2 regions of the Bacillus sp. FJAT-53060 genome follow, and region 2 is predicted to be linked to the other one. Evidence: riboswitches for the same ligand, from Rfam matches in the RefSeq annotation. Region 2 holds a riboswitch; the other holds the start of a gene.
The links. Region 2 has a riboswitch for glycine ahead of gcvT (glycine cleavage system aminomethyltransferase GcvT). Riboswitches for the same ligand answer to the same signal wherever they lie in the genome.

Region 1 (10,707 bases), on a different contig from region 2:
AGGAAGAATTGGATACGATTCCTGCTAATGTGCCTGTCCCTAATAACATAATCGCTACACCTGACATTTTATGAAGCCCTGACATCGCATAATCATTGATATACTTTCCTTTTTTCATAAAAATAGCGCCTACAATGCCTCCAATCGGCAAGGCAACCATTGGATCTATATTGATTTGAAACAGCGGCCTTAGGGCCAACAAGAGAATGGTAACAAGTGGACCAATCAGCGATGAAAAAAAGGTAGGCACTTGAACCTTGCTTTGATTGACTTCCTCTTCAAAAATGGGTGTCCCTTTATTTGCGAGCTTTTTGGCTAACACATACGTAACAGCTAAACCAAACACAGCCGGAATAACACCTGCCGCCATCATTGAAGTAAGGGGTACACCAAAAGCATCAGAGGCGGCAATTGCATTCGGGTTCGGCGACATGATATTTCCCGCCTTTCCACCCCCAATCATCGCAAGTAAAATTCCCGTTTTCGAAAGCTTTGCCCGTTTAGCAATTGCCAGGGCAATGGGTGCTACCGTGATAACGGCTACATCTACAAAAACACCCACCGTTGTTAAAATCATCGTCGCAAGCGCGAGTGCTAATAGCGCCCTTGCCTCTCCCAGCTTTTTCACAATGGACTCAGCAATAGATAAAGCTGCACCCGACTCAATTAGGACGCCCGCAAGAACTCCGGCGGACATAATTCTAAGGACCGCTGGAATCATGTCCTTAGCTCCATCCATCATGACATTGACGGTCTGAGCAATATCTACACCACCAACCAAACCACCAACGAATGCACCTGCCAACATGCCATAAGCAGGTGATACTTTTTTTAGAATGAGAACAATAGCAATCACAAGCGCAATAATGGCTCCAAGTGTACTTACCGTCACTTCTCCATTCATTCCCGATCCCCCCAGTTTGTCTTTTCTTTATTGTAAGCGTTTACTGAATAAGATCGAGTTGTGAATCTAGATAATCTTTTTTTATTTATCACTTTATCCAGTTGTGCAAATGCACAATCAGGGGAGTTGAATCATCAATTGTGCCATATAGAGCTCCATCAACTGTTTCACATGACGCGGATCTTTTCCGGTCATTGCTTTGATTTTATCTAAACGATATCGCAGTGTATTCCGGTGAATAAATAAACGATCAACAATCCTTTGCGAATCACCGCCCTCTTCAATATAAACCTTTAACGTAAGGACGAGCTCCGTCTCTTGTATAAGCGGCTTGTAAAAATCACTCCACCAATTTTCTTCTTCGGTGACTCCTGCTCTCATGAACAAGCTTTCAAGCTGATAAGAATCAAAGAAATACATGCTTTCCCCTGGATCAAGAACCTTCCCCAACCGCAGGGCATCCCTCGCCTGCTGAAAAGACAATGGCAATTGATTCATATCGTCAGCAACATTTCCTGCACCCACAAGTACTTGTCCACCTACTGCTCTCGTCATCGTTCGCTGTAGCTGCTCAATCACATGCTTCAGACTATGTTCACGGATCGGCTGTCTTAAAAGAATCAATTCATGAAGGAAGGTCATTCCTAGTAAATCAGTTGGATTCTTATCGTATTGTATCGCATGCATCATTTTGTGCACGGTGTCCTCAGAGGAGGGAACTGGCTGAAAAACGACCGCCATTCGACGCTTATCTAAATCCATTCCCAGCCATGCAGCTCGGTTTTTTAGCTGATGATCACCAACGTCGGATTGAGATATAAGCTGATTGACAATTTCACTTTCTATACGTTGCCGCCACTGAACTCGTTCAAGCAGAAAAGATTGCTCTAATACAAGTTCAGCTGCCATTTTCACTAGCTCGGCATGATGCCGAATGTCCTCTGGCTCACCAGTAATCCCAATCACACCAACTACTTGTTCGTGAAAGCAAATAGGCAAATTGATTCCGGGCCTCACTCCTTTTAGGTGGAGAGATTTCTCCTGGTCAATTTCGACACTGTTCCCGCTTAACAGCACAAGTCGTGCTCCGTCATGTTTTTGTCCAATCCTTTTTCGTTCACCAGAACCAATAATCACACCATCCGCATTCATAACATTGATGTTTTGATGTAAAATATGCATCGTTCGTTCAACCATTTCTTGAGCCAATTTACTGGTTAAAAATTGCATACAGCATCTCTCCTGAAGATGTTTTCATTCAATGTATCATAGTGTCATTGCACAATAAATGCAAAGCTCGCAAAAAACAGTCGTTGAAAAGTGTTTAATAAAATTAAAGGACCAACCGACAGTCTTATAAAAGAAAGGATGGCTTTATGAGAACCGTTAAACATCCTGAGGAGCGCAAAAATGTGACATTTTAAAAGCCGTGGGCATTGCAAAAGGCACATTCTAATTACTTTTCATCCAAAGAAGAAGTGATGGATGCCATTAGTGATAGGATCATAAAAGTAGATATCATTGTGGCAAAGCGCATTGAGGCTGATCCAAACCTGCCAGTAGTCGATAAGCTATTTCATATCATATGGCCCAATCTCCTAAGCAAGGCAGTAATAAACAGGGCATGATAGAACAATTTCATCAACCTTCTAATGCAGAAATGCATCAAAAAACTTGATCAAAGCCATTAAAGAACTATCACCCGTTTTGGCAGATGTCATTCAGCAAGGTGTAGAAGAATGAACTTTTCAGACGCAGTATCCGCAAGAGACGGTTGAATTTCTCCTTGCTTCTGCACAGGTCATATTTGATGGGAGCCTTTTCCAACGATCGCCGAAGAAAGTATGCAACGAGCTCTAGCATTTATAGATATCCTTGAGACCTCGTTACATGCAAAAAAGGGAAGCTTCTCCTCCCTTCTCAAACGATTAACTGGAGAGCTGGATAACAATAATCAGTGATTGGTCCCTTTAATACCAATCCTGCATACGGTCGGTCTAAAAGGAGAGTGAAGTTCATTTTTGTTAGTCAAAAGAGGTTACACCCACTAGCACAGCCAATTACTAAAGAATCTCAATCTATTTGACAACATTATTGCTGAAGCTTACTTAGCGAAAAAAGACCGAGAAAAAAATAAATGAACGAGCTAAATATTTAAGTGGAAAAGCTTGATCTTGGTCAATTAGCAGATAGATATTTATTAGAGGTATCAGGCGGACAGCCCAAAGAGCCTCTATCTGTCAAGCTCTGATGAATGAACCAAGCATTCTTTTTGCAGATGAGCCAAAAGGTGCTCTTAATTTAGTAATAAAGAAAAGTTCTAACATTTGGGGTGCACTTCAGAAGCTGGCTGTTTTTACTTTTCCTTACATGTAAATAAGTAATCCATGGAAAAATCATTTGTTTCTAAAATAATTTTTCCGTCTGCTTGTTGACATGACTCCGTCAACAGTTCAATTTCTTTGCTATAAAAGGATGTCTTTGACATGTAAAGAGTCACTAAAACGAGTAAGAACGTCATAATAACTAGTGTGTTTGTCCAATTCAAGGTTTGAGATCTTTTCTTCATTCCGAAATCCTTTCTAACATACGTGATTCTTTGTAATTGGTATTTATATCTATCTTTGTCTGCTTCTATCTATTTCTTTCCCAATACGTTCTAGCAACATTATAACTGATTTTCTTTACTAGATCGATCTTTCATTCTTCCTCAAAAATACCTAAAATTGCTTTATTATAAATATTTGGGTGATATTTTCAAAAATAATGACAAAATTGATCTGTTTATCACTTTTTTAGCATTTTAAAAAACGATTTTATTCATTTGTACAAACGATTATTCATCAGTACAATATCGTACATCACATGACCTAAGGTCCCTTTTATTACCTTTTGTCAATCACCTCTCCAAAACAATTATATTTTACCAAAAATTGTGATATCGTTTTTGTTGAAACAGGTGAAAGGATCTTAAAGAGGTGAAATTTTCATGACTACCATTTCAGCTGAACAGGTGGGGAACCGTTTAAATGATTGGCGAATTGCGATTCGTAAGCATGATGTACACAGTGCAAACGCAATGTATACAGAATTAAAGGAATTACTTAAAAAAATGGAAGAGAATCAGGAGGTCTTGACTTATTATTCATTGCTAGAGGGCAAGTATAAACTCATGTTATATGAAAGAAGAGGTCACAATCTGAATGAAAAGACAGAGCTAGATTGCCCCTCTAAAACAAATGACTTAATTGAGTACTATTTTTACCTGTACAAAGCCCTTTACGCATCACATAAGAGAGACTATGCTTCAGCGATTGGACTATTTAAGATTGCAGAGAAAAAACTACAAAACATTCCTGATGAAATAGAAGTAGCTGAATTTCATACAAAGATTGCAAACTTATATATGCTGCTTCATCAAAGCCTGATTTCACTTCACTATATTCAGAATGCCATTGATATTTTCAAAAGTCATGAAGGGTATGAAAGGAGACTGGTTGCAGCCTTTGTGATTGCCGCCACCAATTTTATGGATATTGGTGACTACAAAAGAGCAGAGAACTACTACAAAAAAGCGTTATATATCGCAAAAGGTCTAAATGATTATTTTCTAACATCACAGCTTTATCATAATATCAGCATTCTGTATGCCGAAGCTGGAGAATCAAAAAAATGTATCGATGCACTAGAAAAGGCTCTTAGTGATGATGACTACCTTTCATCGTGTTATTTCCATCACTCCATGTTTATGTTAATAAAAGAGCTGCTCTCTATTGATGACAGAACACAAGCTCTCTATTATTTCGAATTGCTTAAACAAAAACATGAAACGAAGAAAAGCCCCATCTATACAGCAAAAATGAATTTGCTCTATCATCTATATTTCACTGAAGACATGACCAAAAAAGCTCAAACCTGTTTCGATGAAATCCGTATTCTGAAAGAATTAAAGGATGCTGAAGGTGGACGTGAATTGAGTGCATTAGCTGCGAGACACTTTGAAGAGTTGGGATCAATAGATCAAGCATATCTCTTTTTAAAGGAAGCCTATCACACGGAACATCATAAAATTGACTGGAGGAATTCTGATGAAAAAAATGAGTTTACTGATTTTCGCTTTAGCCATCGTTGTCTTTGGACAAACAGGGTTTTTCAATCCGTTAAATGACTCGAATCCTGGTACAGCAGAACGGCCTATAGGGACATAATATAAAACGGTACTATACAAAGAACCACTTGCCTCATGATGAGGCGAGTGGTTATACATTTACTTTACTTGTTGAAAGAAAGGAGGCGGTGGATATGTACCACAATATATGATGACGATACTATGCACCTGTTGGCAACATCCATTGCTGAGGATACAAGTGAGCAATTTGTTCCAGCAGCTCATTTTCTTGATCTGATAATAATTTATTTGCATAAAATCTTCCCACAAAGAATTTCACATGGGAAATGAACCGGCTGTAATAAGGTCCATTTTCACATTTAATTATCGCAAGATTGACTTCTACTCCCGATCATCTTGGCATACTTTATACCATCTTTCGAATCAGGTTTTTCACCTAGTGCATAATTACCTACTTCAAATTCTTCTTAGTAATTTTTGATTTCCCAGTACACGAGATTTGTGATATTAATATTCTTTTTGAAGTGTTCTACTGCAAAATTTAAATGGTCTATTAAGGTGAAATAGACCCCTCAATTTAGATTTGTGTTTAAGTGCTCTTCTGCTTATTATACGATGTGGCGCAGCCGCTGATCAGTTACCAGTAGAACGAAATGAAGTTTTATTAAAGTTATTCTTTGGACAATATCTTTCTTTTGAGAAAAAACTGGCGCTTTTACAGGATTATGGGAGGGGGGCTTCGTTCCGTTATGAGACATATGTTTCGATTAAAAAAACATTAATGAACTGTATCCAGATGAAGCTGATATGAAGTACTGGCTGGTTTAGATTATGGAAAGAAAGTGACCCAAGCAGGAATTGATTGGTGCAGTGGAAACTTGTGAACAGATGAAAAAACACATACTTGCTGGCAGATACACAACTGATAACGAATCAATTAACGCTGGGCCATCCATCAATGGCTGCCTGTATTCATGGCAATAATTCCTAGCATGATCAAAGAACTGTATACGCATCAGAAGAGATTGGTTTTTTCGGGACTTGGTTTACGCACCACAACCATGATTCAATATTTGCAGTCAATAGAGGACCTCCTTGCCTATGCCAAGATGGAGAAACATTTGGCGGCTTGGAAAGCATTTAATCAGAGAGCACGGAAAAATGACGCAGTAGGAATTTGTCATGAAACCTATCAAATTCAAGCAGGCTCGTATGAATCAGTCTACGTGTGAACATGCCTTCCTACGGATTGAGCCAAGCTAGATCCCCTATTCCAATTGGGAAAGAAAAACAAACAGCGAAAGAGCGTCTATATAAACCCAAATTCCTAGAGAGCGATTCTTTAGGCATTTCTTTTTACAACGGACACAAAATGCTTTAATATGCGGGCTGTTAATCCCCAAATGGTATAGTTTTCATAATCAAAAAACCATTCCTCAATCGAACGACTCCCCCAGCGGTATTTCTCACCATTCATGATTTTTTCATAAGGAAAGTCCTCAGCTGGTGTTGGCTGAACAGATACATGATGTAAGTACGGCTCGTATTGGCAGAGCCAAGATAGAGGCACGATAAAGGTCTCCTCCACTTCCTCTTGATTAAAGGAGTGTTTGACCTTCTGTTCATCAATGATACCGACATATGGATACACCACGAAGGATGGAGAGGCAATGTAAGGGCTGAGCTGTCCAACGGTTTCGACTGATTCGGGCGGAATGCCCAGTTCTTCATGAGTTTCTCGCAATGCCGCTTCTTGCGCTGTTTCGCCCCCGTCGAGTTTGCCTCCAGGAAAGCTAATATCACCAGGCTGTTTTTTCATCGTCAGCGATCGTATCTCAAATAAAACATGCCATTCCCCGTTGACTTGCACCAAAGGGACAAGGACTGCGGCTTTGAACGCTGTCTCTTCTCCAATAAACAACGGTTGTGATTGATGTAAGTCATTTTTTAATTGATCAATGAGCATGGGCATCACCTGTTTTCTATTTCTCTTTCCTTTAGCGTATCATTGTTGACCTTTTGAATAAAGGTGATCTTTATAACAATTATTTTTATCATTTTGACAAATATCAAAATGAATATAATATTTTACAATAAAGTAAATATTGGGATAATATTTGAGGTGACATGATGAAAAATCGGCTAAAAGAGCTGCCCCACGTGATGGTTTGAACCAACTGAGCTTGCAAAGCGTGTAAAGGTTTCTCGCCAGACGATCAGCTTAATGGAACGAGACGTATTAATGCCGTCCCTGCTGGCTGTTAAGCTTTCACTATTTTTCTATTCGAGGAGGATGAACTAAAAACGAGGCAATTGGTGTTGCTATCGTGACCAAGCAACAACTATAGCTCATCCTTGTCAATGTAACTTTATTGATGATCAATATAATTAACTCTTATGTAGCGATATCTGTGCTAAAGCTTGTCTATTCTAATCGCAATCTACCAAATCCATCAGACAAGGACTATATCAGAAAAGAAGGCGAAAAGCATGTGATGCTGGAAGGGCTGTTTTACACCTTTCAAATGATGAATTTTCTATTGACCGGTGCCATGTTTATTTTGATTGTGTATTCCCTCGGAGTCAATCGCTCTCAACTCTTCTCAATGCAAAGTATATGTTGAAGATTCGAAATCGTTAATTGATAAAAAGCACATCCCGAAAAGACTTTGCTGTTTCGCCCATTATCATGCACTTCGTTTCTTTCGTGCATAAATCAAAAATAGGAAACCGAACCATACTGGTGTCAATAACAGCGCTGGGCGTGTTGCGTCAGCGAAGAGCATGATCACGAGAATGGCAGCAAAGAGCACAAGGACACCGATATTCACAAAAGGTGTGAATGGCGCTTTAAAAGTAGATGCCGCATGCAGATCAGGACGTGCTTTTTTATATTTTAAGTGACAAATTAAAATAATACTCCAGACCCAAATGAAACAAATGGCACTAATCGTCGTCACAATGCCAAAGGCTTGTTCTGGCATCATCTTGCTCAAAAGAGCCCCGACAGACACCACGATTGTTGAAACAAACAGCGCATTGCTTGGGACAGCGTGCTTATTCAGTCGGCCAAAGGAAGTTGGCCCCTGCTTTTGATGACTGAGATTATACAAAATACGGCTCGTTGAGAACATACCGCTATTACAAGCTGAAGCTGCAGACGTCAGAACGACAAAATTAATGAGCCCCGCTGCTACTAGTATACCAATAAGTCCAAAGGTTTTCACAAAGGGACTTTCTGATGCACTGAGCTCGGTCCATGGGTTGATACATAATAAAACAAAGATGGCACCCACATAGAAAAAAAGAATTCTTAATGGAATTTTATGAATCGCAGACGGAATATTTTTTTGTGGATTCGCTGTTTCTGCTGCGGAAACGCCGACAAGTTCCACTCCTACATAAGCAAAAATCACCATCTGGAATGACAACAAGAAGCCTGTTATACCATTTGGAAATAACCCGCCATGTGACCAAAGATTCGTGACCGTCACAGATCCGGCATCTGTTTGAAACCCAATGATTAATAGGACAATCCCGACTCCAATTAACAATAGAATTGTGATGACTTTAATAAGTGCAAACCAAAACTCCATTTCTCCAAAAAGCTTCACCGTTAATAAATTAAATCCTAGTAAAATCAACAAACAAATGAGTGCAGGAATCCATTGCGGAATGTCAAACCAATACTGCACATACACCCCGACCGCAATGACATCAGCCATGACTGTCATAATCCAGCAAAACCAATACGTCCATCCTGTCACAAATGAAGCCCAAGAACCAAGATAGTCTTGTGCAATATCGGTTAACGATTGATAGCCCGACTTAGATAAGAGCAATTCTCCAAGTGCCCTCATGACAAAAAAGATAGCCATTCCGACAATTAAGTAGGCAAAAATGATCGACGGACCCGCCAATTGAATGGCCTTTCCAGAGCCTAAAAACAGCCCTGTTCCGATGGTTCCGCCAATCGCAATCAATTGAACATGACGGTTTGATAAATCTCGTTTTAACTCTTGTTGTGCCAATTTCAATGCCCTCCTACAACACGATCTTATATTGCAATAGCGAACTCTTAAAAAATACATAAAAAAAGAGATTGGATGCGCTCCAATCTCATAGTCATAAAAGAATAGTCAAATAGAGAAAAGCAATACATGACATCATCAATGCATCAAAAATACAATATTTCGTACTCTTCTGTCCTTCTGCCTGAGATTGTGAACCCTTCGGCGCCGCACATACATGTGGTCTCTCCAGAAGCTGCTCCTGCCATAGTGTGACCCACAGCAATCATAGCCTTCGTTATTTACTTAAAATGTTGCTATTTCTGAATAATTTCATATTTTACGCCTCAAGAAGAAAGCTGTCAATGGTAATCTGTTTGATGTTACACTCCCTCTACCTTACACACGATGACTTCACTTCATCTGATTAAGGTCTAATAAATCAAAGGATGTTCGGCTCGTTTGATGGAGAAATCCACCTTACACTTAAATACTCATCTGTATCCTCATTATAATTCACTCTTAAATTTGAATATTAGGGAATATAAACTTTATCTTATCTACCAATTCATTAAATTCGTCTTCTTTTTTTATTTAACCCTAAAGAAACTACTATATTTCTTAACACTAGGTTTGCATCACCAACTGTTATTGATTTAGTTCTAGCGTATCTGCGAATATAGGTCTTATTAGATAAAATCCCAGCCAATCCTGGGACTAGATGTGTACTAGGATTTTTATAATTAGCAAAATAATACATAATTTCTATTTTTAAACTTTCGATAGTATCAAATCTTACTGCTACATGACCATTTTTACCTTTTCTTAAAGCACATTCAATATATTCATCATCGAAATATAATTTTATTTTTGCTTCATTAGATTGTGTAAATTCATTATATTTCCAAACATTATATACATTTGTTAGGAGAATTATTTTTTTTATCGTGAATTGTCAAAGTCGTTATTAACCAATTCCAATTCATTTTTTTATAAGCATAGTTTTTTTAAAATTTATTAGTTCACAACTAGTAATAACATATTCAACTCAATTTTATTCTTACATAAAAAACAGTCATATCTATAAAACACTAGCTATAACTGTACATAATAATTGCATTTACTTATGATAAGGCTCCCCGCGAACAATCCGAAACGCCCGATAAATCTGCTCCATCAGCACCAACCTCATCAACTGATGCGGGAACGTCATTTTCGAAAATGACAGCTTCTCATTCGTGCGCTGCATCACAGCGTCACTTAATCCAAGCGATCCGCCTATGACAAAACATACCTTACTTTTTCCGTAAGTTGCCAGATTATCTATTGTTTCGGCTAATTCTTCGGAACTTTTCATTTTTCCTTCGATGGCGAGGGTGATGACGTGGGCGTCTGGATTGATTTTGCTTAGGATTCGTTCGCCTTCTTTGTCTTTGATGATTTTCATGTCTTGATGGCTGAGATGTTCGGGCGCTTTTTCGTCCGCTAGCTCAATGATCTCAATTTTCGCATAGGCCTGTAATCGTTTTGTGTATTCGGCTATGCCTTGCTTTAAATATTTCTCTTTTAATTTTCCTACTGTGATAATTGATATATTCACAGGTCATCCCCACCTTAAGAACAAGTTATTCATATAAGTTATCAACAATTGTGGATAAAATTTG
Region 2 (10,707 bases):
AAGCAGAATTTATTAAAGGCTATCGTAAAGCTCAACTCATTGATGTGAGAGAGCCAAATGAGTTTGAAGGCGGGCATATTTTAGGGGCAAGAAACATCCCCCTTTCACAACTAAAGCAGCGAAAAAATGAAATACGTCCTGACAAGCCTGTTTATCTTTATTGCCAAAATAACTTCAGAAGCGGAAAAGCAGCCCAAATTTTACGTAAAAACGGCTGTCGTGAGATTTGTAATTTAAAAGGCGGCTTTAAAAAATGGAGCGGCCGCATCAAAACAAAGAACTAACAAAAAAGACTCTGGGATTTACCGCTCCCTGATATTTTCCCCTTTAAGTAGACAGTGTAAAAAGCCCAATTTTCATAAGCGGCTGTCACACTATACTTGAAGGGGATTTTTTATGGCACATACAGGACAACATTTTCAATACTATACGAAAGAATTTAAGATGAAAGCTGTCAAAATGTACGAAGAATAGAAGCTATCACTCATTATCTGAAGCATCAGGTCTCAGAAGTTCAACTCAGCAAAAAAATTGGGTCAAAGGTCAGATAGAATACTTAAAAAAGCGTTATCCAAATCTTCACGGGGAGGACGGATTTTGAAGACTGCACGGTTTGAAGTTGTTCACGAATTAAAGACCCTTTATCTGTTGACATGGCTGGTGTATCCATGGCGTAAGAATCAAGGGTTTGAATCGAATCATTTTTCTCTCATCTCAAAACACTTCACAAGAGCATAGAAGATTACATTCAATTCTATAATCACGATCGATTCCAGAAAACATTAAACCAGTGTGCTCCGGTAGAATACCGTCACACACTGGCTACTTAGGCTTTTTATATGTGTCTACTTGACAGGAATAAGACCAAAATGTAGGGCTTTTTTATTTTCTCTCAAAAACAAGAACTGGATGACGCGCAGCCTTTGTTTCGTCCATTCGTTTGACAACTGTTGTATGCGGCGCTTCCTGCACCACTTCAGGATTCTCTTCTGCTTCTTTTGCAATCTGAATCATCGCTTCAATGAATGCATCAAGTGTCTCTTTTGATTCCGTTTCAGTTGGTTCGATCATGATACATTCTTCTACATTGAGCGGGAAGTAGATTGTTGGCGGATGATAGCCAAAATCAAGCAATCGTTTGGCAATATCAAGTGTCCGCACACCTAGTTTCTTCTGACGTTTACCTGAAAGAACAAATTCATGCTTACAGTGACGATCAAATGGCAAATCGTAATGAGCACTTAAGCGGCGCATCATATAGTTCGCATTTAACACAGCATGATCTGTTACAGCCTTTAGACCATCTGGGCCCATAGAGCGAATGTAAGCATATGCCCTGACGTTTATACCAAAGTTGCCATAGAACGGCTTGACGCGTCCAATTGATTCTGGACGATCATCGTCAAAATAAAAACGTTCTTCCTTCTTCACAAGCACTGGCTTTGGCAAGTACGGAATCAAATCCTCTTTCACTCCAACTGGACCTGAACCAGGACCTCCGCCTCCGTGTGGCCCGGTAAAGGTTTTATGAAGATTTAAGTGCACCACATCAAATCCCATATCCCCCGGTCTTGCTCTGCTTAAAACGGCATTCAAGTTCGCACCATCATAATAAAGCTTACCGCCAGCTCCATGAACGATTTCAGCCATTTCTAAAATATTTTCTTCAAAAAGACCGAGTGTATTGGGGTTTGTTAGCATGAGAGCAGCTGTTTCTTCATTCACGACACGTCGTAAATCCTCTAAATCAACAAGCCCCTTTTCATCAGATGCAACGGTAATCGTTTCGAATCCAGCCACTGTCGCAGATGCAGGATTCGTTCCATGCGCAGAATCTGGCACGATGACTTTTGTTCGTTTATGATCTCCTCTTGCTTCGTGATACGCACGAATCATCATGAGTCCCGTCCATTCGCCATGCGCTCCTGCCGCGGGCTGTAATGTCACAGCGTCCATTCCCGTTATTTCTTCAAGATGCTCACCAAGGTCATAAAGTAATTCTAATGCCCCTTGCACAGTGTCTGTCTCTTGGAGTGGATGAACCTGGGAGAAGCCTGCAAGACGGGCGACTTTCTCGTTAATCTTTGGATTATATTTCATCGTACAAGAGCCAAGAGGATAAAAACCGGAATCGACCCCATGATTACGTCTTGATAGTGCTGTGTAATGACGCATAATATCAAGCTCAGATACTTCGGGAAGCTCAGCATCCTCATGGCGGATGTACGTTTCATCAAATAAAGCTGGGAGCTCCTCTTCAGGTACATCTATATCAGGTAAGCTATAACCAATTCTTCCTTCTCTGGATAATTCAAAAATAAGCGGCTGATCTTGTTTATTCATGGCGATCCCCCAATTCCTTGATGAACGTATCAATTTCTTCTTTTATTCTTAGCTCTGTCACGGCCACAAGCATGTGCTCCTGGAGCTCTGGATAGTCTCGACCTAAGTCATAGCCACCGATAATCCCTTTTTTAAGCAATCGTTTATTGGCTTCTTTCACAGGCTCATTTAGCTTGATCACGAATTCATTAAAATGGGCTCCTTCTACATCAACCTGTAACCCGTGATTTGCCGCCTGCCTCTTGGCATAATGGGCTTTTTGCACGTTTTGATAGGCAATTTCTTTTATACCCTTTTTTCCAAGTGCCGTCATCGCAACAGAAGCGGCTAATGCATTTAATGCCTGATTGGAACAAATATTTGAAGTCGCTTTATCTCTTCGAATGTGCTGCTCACGCGCTTGAAGGGTGAGCACAAATCCACGAACGCCATTCTCGTCTTCTGTTTGCCCCACTAAACGCCCCGGTACTTTCCTCATTAATTTTTTCTTCACGGCGAAATACCCGCAATGAGGTCCGCCAAATGCAGCCGGGATGCCAAACGGCTGTGCATCACCAACGACAATATCTGCTCCAAGATTTCCTGGCGGCTTCAGTAAACCGAGAGCAAGCGGATTACTTGAGACAATAAACAGGCTTTTTCCTTTATGCGCAATCGGTTCAATGTCTTTTAGCGGTTCAACGACACCGAAAAAGTTTGGATATTGCACAAGGACAGCGGCTGTTTCGTCGCAGACAGCCGCTTCTAATGCAGCTACATCCGTCTGTCCTTTTCGCGCAGGAACCTCGACCACTTCGATATGCTGCCCTTTGGCATATGTTTTTAGCACCGCTCTTGATTCAGGATGAACCGTCTCAGAGACGACAATTCTTTTCTTCTTTGTATGTCCTGCAGCCAGCATCGCCGCTTCAGCTAATGCTGTTCCGCCATCATACATAGAGGAGTTTGCAAGATCCATACCAGTCATCTCAGCGATCATGGTCTGAAACTCAAAGATGGCTTGCAATTCACCCTGCGAAATCTCCGGCTGATAAGGTGTATACGCTGTATAAAATTCAGAACGTGAGATCACATGATCTACAATCACAGGCTGATAATGATCGTACACACCAGCACCAAGAAACGATGCATAGGAAACGGTATCCTTGTTCTTACCAGCAAGACGAGACAGCTCCCGCACAAGCTCTGTTTCAGATGCCGCTTCTTTAATATTGTATGCTCCTTTGAATCTTACTTTCTCTGGGATATCTGAAAAAAGCTCATCAATTGACTGAACGCCAATGACATCCAACATTTCTTTTTGACCTTGCTCTGTTTGCGGCAAATACCTATGCTTCATCCTCTATTCCCCCTGGTTATGTGGCTCTTTTATAAAATGGTGTGGCAACGATTTTGGCTTTTAGACGTTTTTTACGAACTTGCACTTCAACCTCTGTCCCAAGCTGTGCTTGAGATGTTTTGATCAAGGCAAGACCTACATTTTTCTTTAACGTTGGAGATTGTGTACCCGTTGTGACAAATCCAATCTGCTCCTCTCCTGAAAAGACCGGATAGGCTGTCCGCGGAATCCCTTTATCAATCATTTCAATCCCGACAAGCTTACGCTTCGTTCCCTCTTCTTTTTGTTTTTTAAGCACAGCTTTCCCAATAAAGTCTACTTCTTTATCCGTTTTGACAGCAAAACCAATCCCACCCTCTAATGGGGAAATGTCCTTTGTCAACTCCTGACCATAAAGCGGTAGTCTCGCTTCAAACCTTAAGGTATCACGTGCACCAAGCCCACACGGAATAAGTCCTTTTGGCTGACCCGATTCTAATAAAGATGACCAAATATGGACAACATCTTCTGCCAGGCAGTAGATTTCAAAGCCGTCTTCACCTGTGTATCCAGTTCTTGAGACAAGCACCTCTTTTTGAGCGACCTCAGCTTGTGATAGAAACGTAAATGGTTTGAGTGATGTCACCTCTTCATTCGCCACATCCTTTATGATGTCAGCAGCGAGTGGCCCCTGAAGTGCTAACAGGGCGATTTGGTCAGAGACGTTTTTGATTGACACATCATCTTCAATCTGATGGTTCAATAGCCAATTCACATCTTTTTCGATATTTGATGCATTAATAACAAGCAAATAGTTGTTCTTTTCTTTTTGATAGACGAGCAGGTCATCCACCGTCCCGCCATCTTCATAACACATAGCTGTATATAGTGCCTTACCGTCTGAGAGCTTAGACAGATCATTGGTTAATAACCTTTGTAAAAAAGGAAAGGCATCTTGACCTTTGACTTCTACCTCTCCCATGTGAGAGACATCAAAAAGCCCTGCTTTTGTTCTAACAGCTTCATGTTCTTCTTTAATGGAAGAAAATTGGACAGGTAATTCCCAGCCCCCGAAGTCAATGGTTTTTGCCCCAAACGTTTCATACGCATGAAAAAGCGGTGTTCGTTTCAACATTAATCGTTTCCCCCTTTTTTCTTACAGTGCAGAGCACAAGCTGAATTTTCAGAAAAAAATCACAGCAAAAAAGGACAGAGAGCTTCCTTTTATCAAAAAGAAGTCTCTGTCCTTGCACCTGAAAGTTTACAGCACAACATCAATGTGCGTTTTCCCCTTTGGTGGTTTGCTCATAAAAAAGCAAACACTCTCCAGAGTTGCGTCCGGTAAGGGTACTTTTGCCTGAGAGATTCACTGAATCAATTCAGCTTGCTCCTTCGGCGCCTGCCAGTGCAAAATAACCGCCAAGTCTCTCCCCATACCATCATCCGCTCATATTCTTCACATTTATTGGACATACTATCAAAATGGGTGACTTATTATCTAAATCACTTACCAACATCCTACCATTAGAAATGGATAGAGAGCAACAGAAAAATCATTAACATTTTTAAAATAAACATTCAATATCGTTCGTTTTTATTGATATATATAGTCTTTTAAAGACCTCTAAAAAATGAAGCGTTTAAAAACAGAACGATTTTATCATGATCCTACTAGAAAGGCAGGCGATGACATTGAAGATTCAAACGATTTTTGATCAGGATTGGACGAGTGAATTTCAGCAGCGGCTGGCATTAGATGGCCCCTGGGCGAACTGGGAAATGTACCGTTTAGCGACGCAGGTGCAGAAAGTCACAGCAATTGATTCATTCGAGGGCTTACAGGCTCCTGCGCACCTGCCTGCTTTCACTCCTTTAAAACACCAGCTCGAAGTAGCCAGAAGAGTCGTAGAAGAAATGAACGGAAAAGCCATTTTGGCAGATGAAGTGGGCCTTGGGAAAACCATGGAAGCAGGACTCATTATGAAAGAATACATGATTCGTGGACTGGCCCAAAAAATTCTCATTCTCGTACCCGCCTCCCTTGTGTCTCAGTGGGTACAGGAGCTTCGGACGAAATTTTACATTGATGCTGTCGAACAGAAAAAAAGCTATGTGTGGGAGCAGTGTGATGTCGTTGTTTCCTCAATTGATACTGCAAAAAGACAGCCGCATCGAGACACGATTTTATCAATTTCCTATGATATGGTCATTATTGATGAAGCACACAAACTGAAAAACAACAAAACAAAAAACTATGAGTTTGTGAGAAATTTGAATAAAAAGTTTTGCCTGCTGCTCACAGCAACGCCTATCCAAAATCGAATAGGGGAAATTTTTAATCTCGTTTCCCTTCTGAAACCAGGCCATCTAGGAAACGAACATCAGTTTAAAGATATCTTTGCCAAAAAAGACCTGCAGCTAGAAGACCATGACCGCTTAAAACAGTTAGTCAATAAAGTGATGATTCGTAACCGCAGGCAAGACACTGGCATGGAATGGTCAAAAAGACATGTGAAGACGATTTCCATTGATTTCTCTCCGACAGAACAAGCATTATATGATGAAATCTGCAAGCTAAAAGAGAACCCATCTTATACTAAACACATGTTTTCAATTATGACCTTGGAACGAGAATGCTGTTCAAGCCGCGAGGCGGTATATATGACGATCAAAAAAATGCAGGAAGAGGAAAAACATATTCTAGGATCTTCTGCCATCGCGCAAATCATGGAAAAAATCAACCAAGTTGAGCAAAATTCAAAGGCGCTCGAAGTGGTCAAACTCATTCAGCAGTTGAATGAGAAGGTCATTATTTTCACTGAATATCGTGCAACACAAATTTATTTACAATGGTTTCTTCAGAAAAATGGCATCAGCTCAGTTCCTTTTCGAGGTGGTTTTAAACGAAGTAAAAAAGACTGGATGAAAGATTTATTTAGAGAACGGGTTCAAGTGTTAATTGCCACGGAAGCTGGGGGGGAAGGGATCAACCTTCAGTTTTGTAACCAGATCATCAATTATGACCTTCCGTGGAACCCTATGCGTCTAGAACAGCGAATTGGACGTATTCATCGCCTTGGCCAAGAGCGTGATGTCCACATTTACAATATGGCAACGAACGGAACAGTCGAGGAACATATTTTAAAGCTTTTATATGAAAAAATTCAGTTGTTTGAAAACGTCATTGGCGATTTAGATGATATTTTAACCCGGATTGGTATCAAAGAGGCACAAAAAGAATTGCATCATATTCTCTTTCAGCACGAATCTGATGGAGACATGAAAAAGAAATTAACCCAGTTTGCATCGTATTTAACAGAAGCACAAACACCACTTTTAGAAAAAAAGACAGCAAGGCTCATAAAGGAGAGTTGATCAATGGAGCAGCGTGACATTCACACATTTCTTCTCCGTTTCTTTCAGGCGAATCAATGCGACATAATAGAAGAAAGTGCAGGACACCTAACCGTACAGCTGACAATAGATATGGATAAATTGATTATGAACCGTCCTTTTTATTGGCACTGGCTCGAAAAAACTGGTGGTGTACCTGAGCCTAGGCAATTAACCTTAATCACCGATCAAAAAAAAGCTGGCGACACGGTTGAAGGTGAATTTATCCACTTCGGCTCCCCTCGTTTATTTCAAATATTCGAGGCTGTGAAACAGCAAGGAAGATTTATCCGGCTCTACGAAAGAGTGAAACCACTCACAAACAACCAGATCGCACTGGAGCCATGGCTTGGTCTCAATGTGAAAATATCTTACCTGGCAGACTGCAAGAAGGATAAGCTACTATCACTTGGTCTTCATCTGATACGCGGGGAAGTCATAGAACAATTTCAAGATCAGCTGGAAACACGTGAGCTGTCGTCTCAAATCCCTGATTATTGTTTTACAATGAGTACAATGATCAAGCCTGAAAGTGGAGTCAAACGGCTCTATAGCCTAATGGAGCGTTATGCTTATGAGGAACCGGACGATTGGGCGGTGAAAGCTATTCAAAAGTGGAAGGAAGACTCGGAACTTTTAAACCAATTTTATGAAGGGACTTCAGACACATCTGTAGAATATGAAATAGAAAGACAAGCACTCAAAACTTTATACGAACCAAAAATCAGTCTTACGATTGAAAATGGAGGGCTTTTTTACTTACATCAAAAAAGAGGCGGTTAACTCATCGGTCTCCCCCTCTTCATGTTCATGTCACATACAATTTTCGATCAGTCAAGAACAAAGTTTGTCTGTTGTATTGGGCGGAAACATGACGCAAGCAAACTATGAGTTCTTACCACCTGTGTCTTTCCATTTAATGCGTTAGTGCCTGAAATACATGATTCAGTATTTTAGGAGGGTATTTGCATGGAAAAGAAAACGAACATATTAGACAGTGAATGGGTAAAATTATTAAACGAAGCTCGGAAGGCAGGACTAACAGTCGAGGAAGTCCGTCATTTTCTCAAATCAAACAAAAAAGTCCGCTGAGTCTCCCCCTCTGGTAAGAAGTCATTCTATCAAACCTTTCTGAATGTGCTATAATATCGAAAGGAAGGTGATGACATTGATTGGCCAGCGTATTAAACAATACCGCAATGAAAAAGGCTACTCACTATCAGAACTGGCCGAAAAGGCTGGGGTAGCGAAGTCTTATTTAAGTTCAATAGAAAGAAACTTGCAAACAAACCCCTCCATTCAATTTCTTGAAAAAATCTCCGCTGTTCTGGACGTCTCGGTTCATACACTGTTAAACGAAAAAGATGAAACCGAATACGATGGTCAATTAGATAGTGAATGGGAAAAACTAGTTCGAGATGCAATGACATCAGGGGTTTCGAAAAAGCAATTTCGTGAATTTTTAGATTATCAGATCTGGAAAAAAAAGCAATTGGAGGAGTAAAGCGCACGTTTTAGCGCATACTCCTCCAATTGCTATACAGAGCTCGATATCAGTCTAAACACTGGCTTTATTTTTTATCTTCGCTGTGTGCTTTTTCGTTTTCTTTCACGTATCCTTTTTCATTCGTATGCTTTTTGGGGTTGATCGTTAAACCATTCCACTGAGTCGCTTCGAAGGATAGATCAATTTGAATCGCATCGCCCTGGTATTTATTTTGGATATAGTGACCAGCTTTATCCTTCGTCTGGTCATTGACAAATTCAATGATCATTTCCATTTTATCGTAATCAAACGGATTCTTTGGAATGCCGTCATACTCTGGAGCTGTAGTTCCATCAACGGTTGCTACATTAATTTTACCACTTTCATGTAAAAACTTCTTATCAACGGCATGACGAAGCTTTTCAAATGCGGTCTGATCCTGTTTTGACGTTAATTGATGTAAGTCAAGCAGGTTTGCATGGTCTAAAATAATATTTTTTGGATATCCATTTCCACCTTCGGCTCCAACCGTTAGAACACTCACCTGAAATTGGCTGAGGAATTCTTCAGCAGTATTCTTACCGCCATTCATCGAGGAAGTTCCATCTTTAAACTCACTATAATCAAGACTCATCAGCACTTGATTAATCGCAAGTGATCCCTTATTCTCAAAATTAAATTCTTTCCTTATTCGGTCACCAGGTTTTAAGTTCGCAAGGTTGATGGCGCCGGAGTTTTCTTTTGCAGATAAATCCAGTTCTCCTGTAGAGTAGACCGCATTTGCCTTTTCTACATCATTAAACGCAGCCCACGTTCCCCCACCAATTAAAGCAAGGCCTAATGCCCCTGATAATACACCTAAACGAATCGATTTTTTTTTCCCCATGAATGAACCTCCTAATAAATTATTTTATTGAAACCTGATTAGGTTACAATCGAAAATTTACGCTTGTTCCTCTGACATATGTAACTCAGCCGCGTGTTTTCGATGTTTCGCTGCGCCTACAAAATGAAGCGCTGAGTAAACGAGCAACATAATGCCTGGTATTATAAGCAGCAAAGCTGTACCAGCCGAAGTCCCGGCATACGAAAGGAGCTTTCCTGCATAAGGAATGTTCACTCCTGTATACTGAGCAACCACTTGGTTCGCTTTTACCAGCGTACCGTCTTGATACATATTGTGGTCTCCTTTGGTCTCAAAGGCTTTATTTGTTCCATTTCCTTTCTCCCCAACAATTCGGTGGGTCACAAAGGACTGGTCTTGATTCGTTTGAAAAGTGATAATATCCCCTTTTTTGAGCGTCTCAGGTGAAGTCACATGTTTCACCACAATCAAAGAACCAGCAGAGAATTCTGGTTCCATTGAGCCAGATAATACTTGCTTAAATTGATAACCGAAAATTTGAGGATCACCGCCTGTTGTTCTTGATGACAACACGACAATAATACATGCAATCATCATAGTAAACACGATACCGTAAAGAATACTCCCAGTCATTTTCATCCATTTTTTCATATCCTTTCTCCCCTTCGCACAACATATTTTTCTCATTCAGGAGGCCACTCCATTTAGGTCAATTTTTCTTGGCAACGAGAGAGCTGCATATGATTAGACCAAAAGAATGGTTTTTCAGATGCGCCAAATCCTTTAGGATAATAGATTTTAAAGGCATAAATTCCGTTCGTTTTTGCTTTATCTGTCGTTACGATTGTCGTTTCTTCTCTTGAAAGCTTTTGGATAAAACCCTTTTCAAGGATATGGCCGTCTTGTAATGGTGTCTTCTTGCTTTTTACTTTGTGTAATTCCCACATCCATTCAGAGTGTCTCATATGTTGTCCCGTATTTTGCAGTGTCATGCTTAGCTTTTGAGGCGCACAAACTGTTCCTTTGATCATCGTTTGATCTATGAGCTTCAAATGACTTCTATCCCATTTCTTTGGCTGACAATGCTGATCTGTCAGTTCAAAATTTTCACATGTCTTCATAACAAAGCTTGAATGCTCGACATCATTAAAAGAAGCATTAGTAGGTGTGATCAGAAGAGATGTAAAAATCAAACAAATGGCACAAAAGAGTACAAAGAGCGACTGTTTCATTAATTCTTTCAACTCCTTGAACAACTGTTCTTTAAAAAGAACATTTACATTCAGTATAAGGATATACCCA

Region 1: it holds a riboswitch for glycine, as region 2 does, so the genes downstream of both, WAX46_RS05210 (amino acid permease) here and gcvT (glycine cleavage system aminomethyltransferase GcvT) in region 2, are expected to answer to the same signal.

Annotation. Positions count from the first base shown of each region.
Region 1 is NZ_JBAWSW010000008.1:51,877-62,583, forward strand. Features, by position in the region: gene WAX46_RS05160 (GntP family permease) at 1-904, opposite strand, end outside; gene WAX46_RS05165 (CdaR family transcriptional regulator) at 1,022-2,134, opposite strand; partial or broken gene WAX46_RS05170 (TetR/AcrR family transcriptional regulator) at 2,281-2,865, shown strand; partial or broken gene WAX46_RS05175 (ATP-binding cassette domain-containing protein) at 2,956-3,205, shown strand; gene WAX46_RS05180 (hypothetical protein) at 3,261-3,473, opposite strand; gene WAX46_RS05185 (Rap family tetratricopeptide repeat protein) at 3,894-5,072, shown strand; partial or broken gene WAX46_RS05190 (PRD domain-containing protein) at 5,501-5,590, opposite strand; gene WAX46_RS15755 (monooxygenase family protein) at 6,008-6,265, shown strand; gene WAX46_RS05200 (NUDIX hydrolase) at 6,376-6,999, opposite strand; gene WAX46_RS05210 (amino acid permease) at 7,721-9,064, opposite strand; glycine riboswitch at 9,227-9,306, opposite strand; gene rlmH (23S rRNA (pseudouridine(1915)-N(3))-methyltransferase RlmH) at 10,164-10,643, opposite strand.
Region 2 is NZ_JBAWSW010000026.1:658-11,364, reverse strand. Features, by position in the region: gene WAX46_RS10620 (rhodanese-like domain-containing protein) at 1-284, shown strand, start outside; partial or broken gene WAX46_RS15860 (IS3 family transposase) at 693-830, shown strand; gene gcvPB (aminomethyl-transferring glycine dehydrogenase subunit GcvPB) at 883-2,343, opposite strand; gene gcvPA (aminomethyl-transferring glycine dehydrogenase subunit GcvPA) at 2,336-3,682, opposite strand; gene gcvT (glycine cleavage system aminomethyltransferase GcvT) at 3,699-4,796, opposite strand; glycine riboswitch at 4,901-4,993, opposite strand; glycine riboswitch at 4,997-5,104, opposite strand; gene WAX46_RS10600 (DEAD/DEAH box helicase) at 5,354-7,036, shown strand; gene WAX46_RS10595 (YqhG family protein) at 7,040-7,837, shown strand; gene WAX46_RS10590 (anti-repressor SinI family protein) at 8,024-8,146, shown strand; gene sinR (transcriptional regulator SinR) at 8,223-8,558, shown strand; gene tasA (biofilm matrix protein TasA) at 8,626-9,426, opposite strand; gene sipW (signal peptidase I SipW) at 9,484-10,056, opposite strand; gene tapA (amyloid fiber anchoring/assembly protein TapA) at 10,110-10,637, opposite strand.